Bradyrhizobium diazoefficiens: one gene and its partner. The protein of the gene in region 1 interacts with the protein of each later gene in a pairwise test. Links are inferred from orthologs where the notes say so. Each region holds a gene or a part of one and is shown on either strand. Other genes may lie near its edges.

The links. The genes of interacting proteins can lie anywhere in the genome.
Region 2: the proteins of rlmB (region 1) and JJC00_RS18530 interact in binary tests that used the Escherichia coli proteins (3 or more experiments, as listed by UniProt). The link is inferred for Bradyrhizobium diazoefficiens from one-to-one orthologs.

Annotation. Positions count from the first base shown.
Region 1 is NZ_CP067102.1:3,513,595-3,517,717, forward strand. Bases 572-3,516 are described here. They hold rlmB (23S rRNA (guanosine(2251)-2'-O)-methyltransferase RlmB), read right to left. Parts: upstream 2,487-3,516; coding sequence 1,656-2,486; downstream 572-1,655. Other genes in these bases: JJC00_RS16135 (hypothetical protein), read left to right, coding at 572-1,024; JJC00_RS16140 (hypothetical protein), read left to right, coding at 1,069-1,593; JJC00_RS16155 (MBL fold metallo-hydrolase), read right to left, coding at 2,919-3,516. Also shown: JJC00_RS16130 (hypothetical protein), read right to left, coding at 1-235; more of JJC00_RS16135, read left to right, coding at 539-571; more of JJC00_RS16155, read right to left, coding at 3,517-3,890. UniProt on the Escherichia coli protein: Specifically methylates the ribose of guanosine 2251 in 23S rRNA.
Region 2 is NZ_CP067102.1:4,007,271-4,011,434, reverse strand. Bases 867-3,852 are described here. They hold JJC00_RS18530 (NAD(P)H-hydrate dehydratase), read right to left. Parts: upstream 3,117-3,852; coding sequence 1,617-3,116; downstream 867-1,616. Other genes in these bases: JJC00_RS18525 (P-II family nitrogen regulator), read left to right, coding at 3,497-3,835; JJC00_RS18535 (GNAT family N-acetyltransferase), read right to left, coding at 1,174-1,617; JJC00_RS18540 (multicopper oxidase family protein), read left to right, coding at 867-1,172. In the rest of the region: more of JJC00_RS18540, read left to right, coding at 1-866; glnA (type I glutamate--ammonia ligase), read left to right, coding at 3,986-4,164. UniProt on the Escherichia coli protein: Bifunctional enzyme that catalyzes the epimerization of the S- and R-forms of NAD(P)HX and the dehydration of the S-form of NAD(P)HX at the expense of ADP, which is converted to AMP.

The sequences.
Region 1 (4,123 bases):
CCGCTGTGTCGAGCGGCCAGAAGCCCGACTGGTCATTCACCTGCCGACGCGCCATGTGCCGACGCCGATAGGCGCGATCGGCGGTCGGATTGCCGGCGCGAAGATTCTGGCAATTGGGATCCTGGAAGGGCCCAGTGCAGCGGGCCGAATTGTCGATCACGGTTTGCGCGTAGGCTGGTGCGGCAAGCGTGGACGCGACAATTGCGGCCAGGCCCAGAAGTTTCAGGCGCGTCATGGCGTTTTCTCCATGTTGTTGAGACCTGTGCTAAGTGCGACATTCGGCGGTGGTTCCGCGGTTTCTCGGATACGGGGTCACATCAACGTGAGCCCGCACAGGATGTGCGGTTCATATCGCGCAACCCGGCGCCCTCGCCGGTGCGAGGGGTTGTGTGCCGTTAACGTTTCGCTAGTGCGCCCGGCAGCATTTGAGCCGCTACCGACCCTTGTGCGTTAGGCTTACCGGCATTTGGTGAGGGGGCCTTAACCCTCTGTCTGCCGTGATCGGATAGGTTGCCGGCTGTACAACCGGGATCCTCCCATGCGCGCTTCCGCGCTCGCAGCCTTTCTGATCGGACTGCCTGCAACGGCCTTTGCCGGCGGCGGTTTCGATATCGTCGTGCCCGGGCGTCCCGGTGTGCCCATCATCATCAACAATATCGATGTGTCCTATTCCGTCGTCGAGGGCGTCTGGGGTCTGGGCAAGAACGTCCAGGTGCAGCCCACGATCTATGGCGGGCGCTACGTGGCCGAGCGGCAGCCCTCTGACGTCGGCCATTATTATCCGAGCATGGGCTTGCAGCCCGGCTATGGCCGCCTCGAGGTCGAGCCGCCTGCGAACCGCAAATTGCCGAAGCCGGCCGAAAGCTATCATGAGAGCTGGGGCGCGCAGTCCGCGCCGTTGCCGCCGCAGATGGATGTGCCCGTCAATCCGCCGCCGGTGATCCTCGCGCCCGAGATCAATGACCATCCGCGGCGGCCTCGGCCACGGCCGCATGCAGCAATACCCGGCAAGCCGCCGGGTTAAGAAACGTCAAAATCCAACAAGACGGAAATCAACAGGAGAGAGTAATGCGTCAGATGATTTCGGGACTGGTCGCGGCGGCTGCCGTGATGTTTGTGGGCGCTGCGCCCGCCACGGCCTGCGGCTTCAACCCGTGCCAGCCGGTTGCGCCGGTTTTCTCCGGCTGCAACACCGGCTGTGGTGGTTATGGCTACGGCTATGGTGCCAGTTATGGCTATGGCTATGGCGGAGGCTATGAGCGTCTCGCCGAACCGACCACGCAATATTACTACGTCAACCAGGGCCCGACCTACACCGGCCCGGGCGCCTTCGCGCCGTATCCGACCTACCAGGAGGACGCGGTCGTCGCGCCCGCTAACTATGGCTACGGCTATGGCTATCGCGCTGCTGCTGTCGCGCCGCCGGCCGCCTATCCCTATCGCCGCCCGTACTACCGTCCGTATCGCTACGGCTACGGCCCGCGCTACGGCTACCTGCCGCGCACGCATTACGGCTACGGTCCGCGCTATGGCTACGCCCATCGCTACGCGCCGTATTACGGCGGCCATCGCGTGCTGCGCCGCTATTACTGATCTCTGATCGGTTGAGCCAACGAAACGCCCGTCCGCGTGATGCGGACGGGCGTTTTGTTTCGTTAGCGCTTCATCAAGCCGAGCCGGCTCGCGCCGACATAGAGCGAGAGCACGGCGGCGTTGGAGACGTTGAGGCTCTTGATCTCGCCGGGCATGTCGAGCCGCGCCACGACGCTGCAGGTCTCGCGCGTCAGCTGACGCAGACCCTTGCCTTCGGCCCCCAGCACCAGCGCGAGCGGCTCGCGCAGCGCGACGTCCGAGAGGTCCTCGGTGCCTTCGCTGTCGAGGCCGACGGTCTGGAAGCCGTTTTCGTTCAGCTCGTTCAGGGCGCGGGCGAGATTCGGCACCGTGATAACAGGCACCAGCTCAAGCGCGCCGGAGGCGGCTTTGGCGAGCACGCCAGTCGCTTCCGGACTGTGGCGCGCGGTGGTGACGATCGCCTTCACCGCGAACGCCGCAGCCGAGCGCAGAATCGCGCCGACATTGTGCGGATCGGTGATCTGGTCGAGCACCAGCACCATGCCTTCTTGCGCCAACGTCTCGATGTCAGGTGAGGGCAGGGGATCGGCCTCGGCGAGCAGGCCCTGATGCACCGCGTCGGGCGAGAGCAGGCGGTCGATCTCCTGCGGCTGGACGATCTCGGGCGCGATCCGGGTCTCGATGTTTTCGTCCGCGAGCCGCTTTGCGGCGTTCTCGGTCAGCGTCAGCTTGCGGATCCGGCGCTGCGGGTTGGCGAGCGCCATGGTGACGGTGTGCCAGCCATAGAGGATGACGGGCCCGTCAGCGTGCGAATCGCGCTCGCGCCAGGCCGGACGGCGGGTCGATTTCCCGGGCCTGTTGAAGGGCTTAGACCCGCTTCGGGGACCCTTGGGGATGAATTTTCGATCCTTCATGGGCTCGCTTGTGTCACGGGTCCTGGAATATGGCAATTTGGGAGGCTTCGAGGGTGATTTTAGCTGTTCGCCTCGGTTGACTTTGCCCCACCGGATCGCCCATAACCGCGCCCGGTCGCGCCCCCATCCGGGCTGTCGCGGCCTTCACGTTCCATGGCCGTATTCGGTCCGCCGGCAAGGTCCGGCCCGATTGTGCTGCCGTCGAGCGGGGGAGTGTCCCGAGTGGCAAAGGGAGCTGACTGTAAATCAGCCGCCTCATGGCTTCGCAGGTTCGAGTCCTGCCTCCCCCACCAGCCTTTGCTCGCTTCGCGAGCTTCAGCTAGGCAAGCCAGCTCAGACGATCGTGGCGCGTGGCGAGCGAAGGCTGCCGCGCCCGTAGCCCGTGGGGGGCAAGGCGAGCTGTCGACCCGACAGAGCGCCTTTATCGACCTCTCACAGTGCCGGCCACGGCATCGGAATGTAGCCGTAGGCGCCGTCTTCGCGCGTGACGTGACCAACGCCGGGGAAGGGCAGGTGCATACCGGCGACGAGCAGCCTGTCAGCCGAAGCCATCTCCAGCATCTTCTTGCGTGTGGTGACGGCGGCCGCCTGATCCACATCGAAGGCGATCGCCCATTCCGGATGGGCGAACTGCAAGGCGGATGCGTGAATGACGTCTGTAAAGAGCAGCATGTTGGCGTTGCCGGCGCCGATCCGCAGGGCAAGATGCCCCGGCGTGTGGCCGGGCGCCGGCACCGCGGTGATGCCAGGTGCGATCTCGACCTCGCCGACGATCTGCCGGATCTTGCCGCGGTACGGTGCGAGTGATTTGCGCGCAATTTCGAAGTACGGCTTCATCTGATCGGGGGCCCGGGACACGATGCCGTCGTCATGCCAGAAGCCGAATTCGGCGCCCGCAACCACTATCTCAGAGGCGGGAAAGGCGGCTTTGCCGTCCACGCCGATCAAGCCGTTGGCATGATCGGGATGCAGGTGGGTGACGATGACGGCGTCGATCTCTTCCCGCCTGACGCCGGCCGCGGCGAGCGCCTCCGGCAGATGGCCGAGCGTCGGTCCCATCGCCGATGCGGTGCCCGTATCGACGAGGACGTGCCGGTCGCCACGCGTGACAAGGTAGGCATTTACGGATGTAGGGATAGAACTTGGCAGGAATGCTCTTGCCAGCAGCGACTCGGCGACAGCCGGACTGGCGGCTGGAAAGAGTTCGAGGCCGAGATTGAGGTAACCGTCGCTGAGCGCCGTGATCGTGAAGTCGCCGAGCGCGAAGCGATGGGCGGCGGGTAGCCGCGCAGGTGGCGTCGCGTCGAGTGTTGCGGCCTTCGTGCCGTAGGAGTTGGTCCCTGTAGCGAGCAGGGTGGCGGCGCCAAGTGCGGCACGGCCGAAGGTTCGGCGGTCGATGTTCATGATGTTGCTTCCATGGTTTCTTGAGGATGTCCGCAGGGCCGTACAGACCTGCTGCGGCGGGTGAGCGATCGATCTGCTTAGTGATCGGAGCGGACGTCTCTCCTTGCGCTAAATGGCCGGCCTCGGTCTGACAGGGTTTCTTGGATCATCGTCTCAAGACTCTGTGGCCTGGTTCCATTGAAGTTCGAGCACGATGCGCCAAATCTTGGACACGTTCCGCCAAAGCTTGGGAC
Region 2 (4,164 bases), 490 kb from region 1 along the record:
CCCTGGCTTTGAAGCCGGATCAGCCCCCTGCACCGATCTGGGAGCTGGCCGCCGTCAGCCATCTCGGCAACGTCCGTCTTAGGCGCGGCGACCTCTGCGAGGTGACCTTCCGCAATACGCTGCCTGTCCCGCTTGCGCCAACCTGGTACGGCCTCAATGGCGCGGCGGTGGCCGATCCCCTGCGCGGGCGCGCGCCCACCGCGCCTGACGCGACCGAAACATCAATTATTTCAATACCAAGCGCCGGAACCCTGGTAGCCGACTTTCGCCTCTTTGAAGACCGCCTGAAGCAGCCTGCACGCCCGCTTCTTGTCGTCGCCGAGGAGACCAGCCGCATCGCCGTCGATCGTGACGAGGTCCTGCTGATCGAAGAGTGGCGCGTGAGGCCGGATGGCACCGCGTTGCCGCCGGGCCAGGATCCCAAGGACACGACCCCGCTCTACACGCTGAACGGACGAACTTCATTTGAACTCTCAGCCGCGGTCGGCGAGCGGCTGCGGCTGCGCTTCATCAACGGCTCGCAACGTTCTGTTCTGGCGATCAAATTGGAAAACCACGAGGTCCACGTGATGGCGCTGGACGGACAGCCGACCGAGCCGTTCCCGGCCCGCAACGGCGCCCTGGTGCTGGCCCCTGGCGCCCGCGCCGACGCCTTCGTCGATGCAGCCATATCGGCCGCGTTCGTGCTGCATGACGGCAAGCAGGCGAGCCCGATCGGGCACCTCACCATCTCGGGCAACCTGGAGCGACGCGCGGCCCTGCCGCCGCCACAGCCGCTGCCCTCGAATGACCTCCCCGAAAAGCTCGATCTGAAAGGCGCCCTGCGGTTCGATGTCGCGCTCGGCGCCCTCGACGCCGGATGGACACGGACCGCCAATTTCTCCACCGCCTCGGCTCCCGCCTTCCGCGCCAGGGCGGGCCGGACCATCGTGCTGGCGGTGCAGAACCCCGCCCCCATCACCATCGTCTTCCACCTGCACGGCCACCATTTCCGTTTGCTCGACCGGCTCGACGATGGCTGGAAGCCGTATTGGCTCGACACGCTCGCGATCGAACCCGGCCAGACCCAGCGCATCGCCTTCGCCGCGACCTGGCCGGGACGATGGCTGATCGAATCCGTCGTGACCGACTGGTCCGCGCCGCGGCTGGTGCGGTGGTACGGTGTGGAGTGAGCTATCGGCTCGTTCGCGTCCAGACGTACCGAGCGTCGGACTCCTTCTCCTCGTTACGCGCCCCGTCGGTCTCCTCGGCCAGGCTGAACCCGCGCGCCTCATAGAAGCGCCGCGCCGGCACGTTGCGCTGGAAGGTCCAGAGCTCGAGCCTTTCGGATGCGCCTTTGGCAATGTCGAGCAGTTCCGTGCCGACGCCGCGGCCCTGCGCGGCGGGACGAACGTAGAGCTGCTCGATCCAGCCGTCACGAAACGCGATGATCCCGCGCAGTTCATCGCCGTCGAAGCGTCCCCAGACGCGGCAGGTCGGAAAGACACGCTCGCGGTAGAACCAGTGATCCTCGTCCGGGGTGTGCAGCCCAACGAGCCACGGCATCGCCCGGTCAAACGCGGCCCGATGGACCTGCGCCGCCGCGCCCATGTCGGTGAGCGCGAGCGGCCGGAGCATCAGTACTCGATCCCGAGCGCGTTATAGATCCGCCGGTGCACGGCCGGCAGCGTCTCAGTGAGATCTTCGGCGATCAAGCCCGGCCCTGCTTCGCTTCCCGCCTCGCCGTGCATCCAGACGCCGATACTGGCGGCCTCGAACGCCGGCACGCCTTGCGCCAAGAGGCCAGCGATGATGCCGGCGAGCACGTCGCCGGCACCTGCGGTCGCGAGCCAGGGTGGCGCGTTGGCGGCGATGGTGGCCCGGCCGTCGGGCGCGGCGATGGTGGTGTCGGGGCCCTTCAAGAGCACGACGGCGCCGGAGCGTTCCGCGGCGGCGCGCACGCGCTCCAGCTTCGAGCGGCCTGGAGTCTTGTTGCTGAGGTCGGAGAACAGCCGTGGAAACTCGCCCTCGTGCGGCGTCAGCACCACCTGGGCCTCAGCCGCGGACTTGATCGACTCAAACAGCCGCTCGGGACTTGCGGCAAAGCTCGTCAGCGCATCCGCATCGAGCACGACATGGCGCCGCGCCGAGATCGCGGTGTGAACGATATCGCAGGCACGATCGCCGACGCCGGCGCCGGGGCCGATCATGCAGGTGTTATAACGCTTGTCATCGAGCAGCTCGCCGAACTCGATCACGGTGTCGACGGGTCGAACCATCACGGCGGTTAGCGCGGCTGCATTGATCGCGAGCGCATCGCGCGGGGTCGCAAGCGTCACCAGGCCCGCGCCGGCGCGCAGAGCGCCGCGAGCGGCAAGCCGCGCAGCGCCGGTCGCGGCCGCATCGCCGGAGACCGCCAGCACATGGCCGCGCGCGTATTTATGGCCGTCGATGCGCGGCACCGGGAAAGCAGCGCCCCAGAAATCCGGATCGTTCTCGAAGGTCTGTGGCGCGATCTCGTCGAGCACCTGGGCGTCGATCCCGATGTCGGCGACGCGCACGCGGCCGCAATGCATGCGACCGGGCAGCAGCAAATGCGCGGGCTTCTTGCGAAAGAAGGTGACGGTCTCGGTGGCGTTCACCGCGACGCCCAGCACGGCCGCGCTGGTGCCGTTGATGCCGCTCGGCAAATCGACCGCCAGCACCGGCGCGCCATTGGCATTGATCGCCTCGATCATCGCGCGCGCCTCGCCGTCGATGGGACGGCTCAAGCCCGCGCCGAACAGCGCGTCGATGATCAGCGCAGGTCTTCCGATCGCCTGCGGATTGAACGGCAACACCGGTTGCTTCCAGCCGCGGGCGGCGGAGGCTGCGTCGCCCTGAAGCTGGTCGCGCTCGCACATCAGGATGACCGAGACCTCGCGGCCTTGCGCGGCGAGTTCGGCGGCTGCGACAAAACCGTCACCGCCATTGTTGCCGGGGCCGGCCACGATCAGGATCGACCCCTCCTCGACCAGCGCGTTGGCGGCTTCGGCGACCGCCTGGCCTGCGCTCAGCATCAGCTTGAAGCCAGGCGTGCCGGCCGTGATGCTGAGTTGATCAGCCCGCTGCATTTCCGCGGTGGTTAGAACTTCCATGCCACTTCCCTGGTCTTAAACGCCTTTTCAACAGGCACGTTCCGCGCCGATCCACCCCGCGGAGCAACGAACTGCACAGATATTGAACCGTTTGCCTATTTCGTAGTCTGCGGTATTTTGGGTCGATCGGCTCCACCTATCAGAGATGCTCGTTAAAAGGCTGATAACGCTCCATTAATCAGGGCATTTGCAACTTGGCATAGACCCTGCTTTCGAGGAAGCCGCTTCGGTTCGTCGTGCTCACTGACATTATCTGGGTGTGGCCGGCCGTTGTTGCCGGGCTGGTCAGGTCCCGGCATAGCGAAGACAAAATCGTGCGTGAGATAAAGCGCATCCTGACGAAGACGTTGCTATTTGATCGAAAGGCCGGGAGGCGCGCAGTGAAGAAAATCGAAGCCATCATCAAGCCGTTCAAGCTCGACGAGGTGAAAGAAGCGCTGCAGGAAGTCGGCCTTCAGGGCATCACCGTGACCGAGGCCAAGGGTTTTGGCCGCCAGAAAGGCCACGCCGAGCTGTACCGCGGCGCAGAATACATCGTCGACTTCCTGCCCAAGGTGAAGATCGAGATCGTCATCGGCGACGACCTGGTCGAGCGCGCGATCGACGCGATCCGCCGCGCCGCGCAAACCGGACGCATCGGCGACGGCAAGATTTTCGTCTCCAACATAGAAGAGGCGATCCGCATCCGAACCGGCGAATCCGGGCTGGACGCTATCTGAGCCGGGTGCTATCCCGAATCTTGCGACACTCTGAAAGAAAAAAGGCTGCTTCGGCGGCCTGATTTCGTTTGTGCGGTTGCGCCAACTCGCCGAAAGCGAGAACGAATCTGCTCATCTGGAAACCGACCCGCAGAGCCAAAAGGGGTATGCATGAAGACCGCCAAAGACGTCCTGAAATCGATCAAGGACAACGACGTCAAATACGTCGACCTGCGCTTCACTGATCCGCGCGGCAAGTGGCAGCACGTGACGTTCGACGTCAGCATGATCGATGAGGACATTTTCGCCGAAGGAACGATGTTCGACGGCTCCTCGATCGCCGGCTGGAA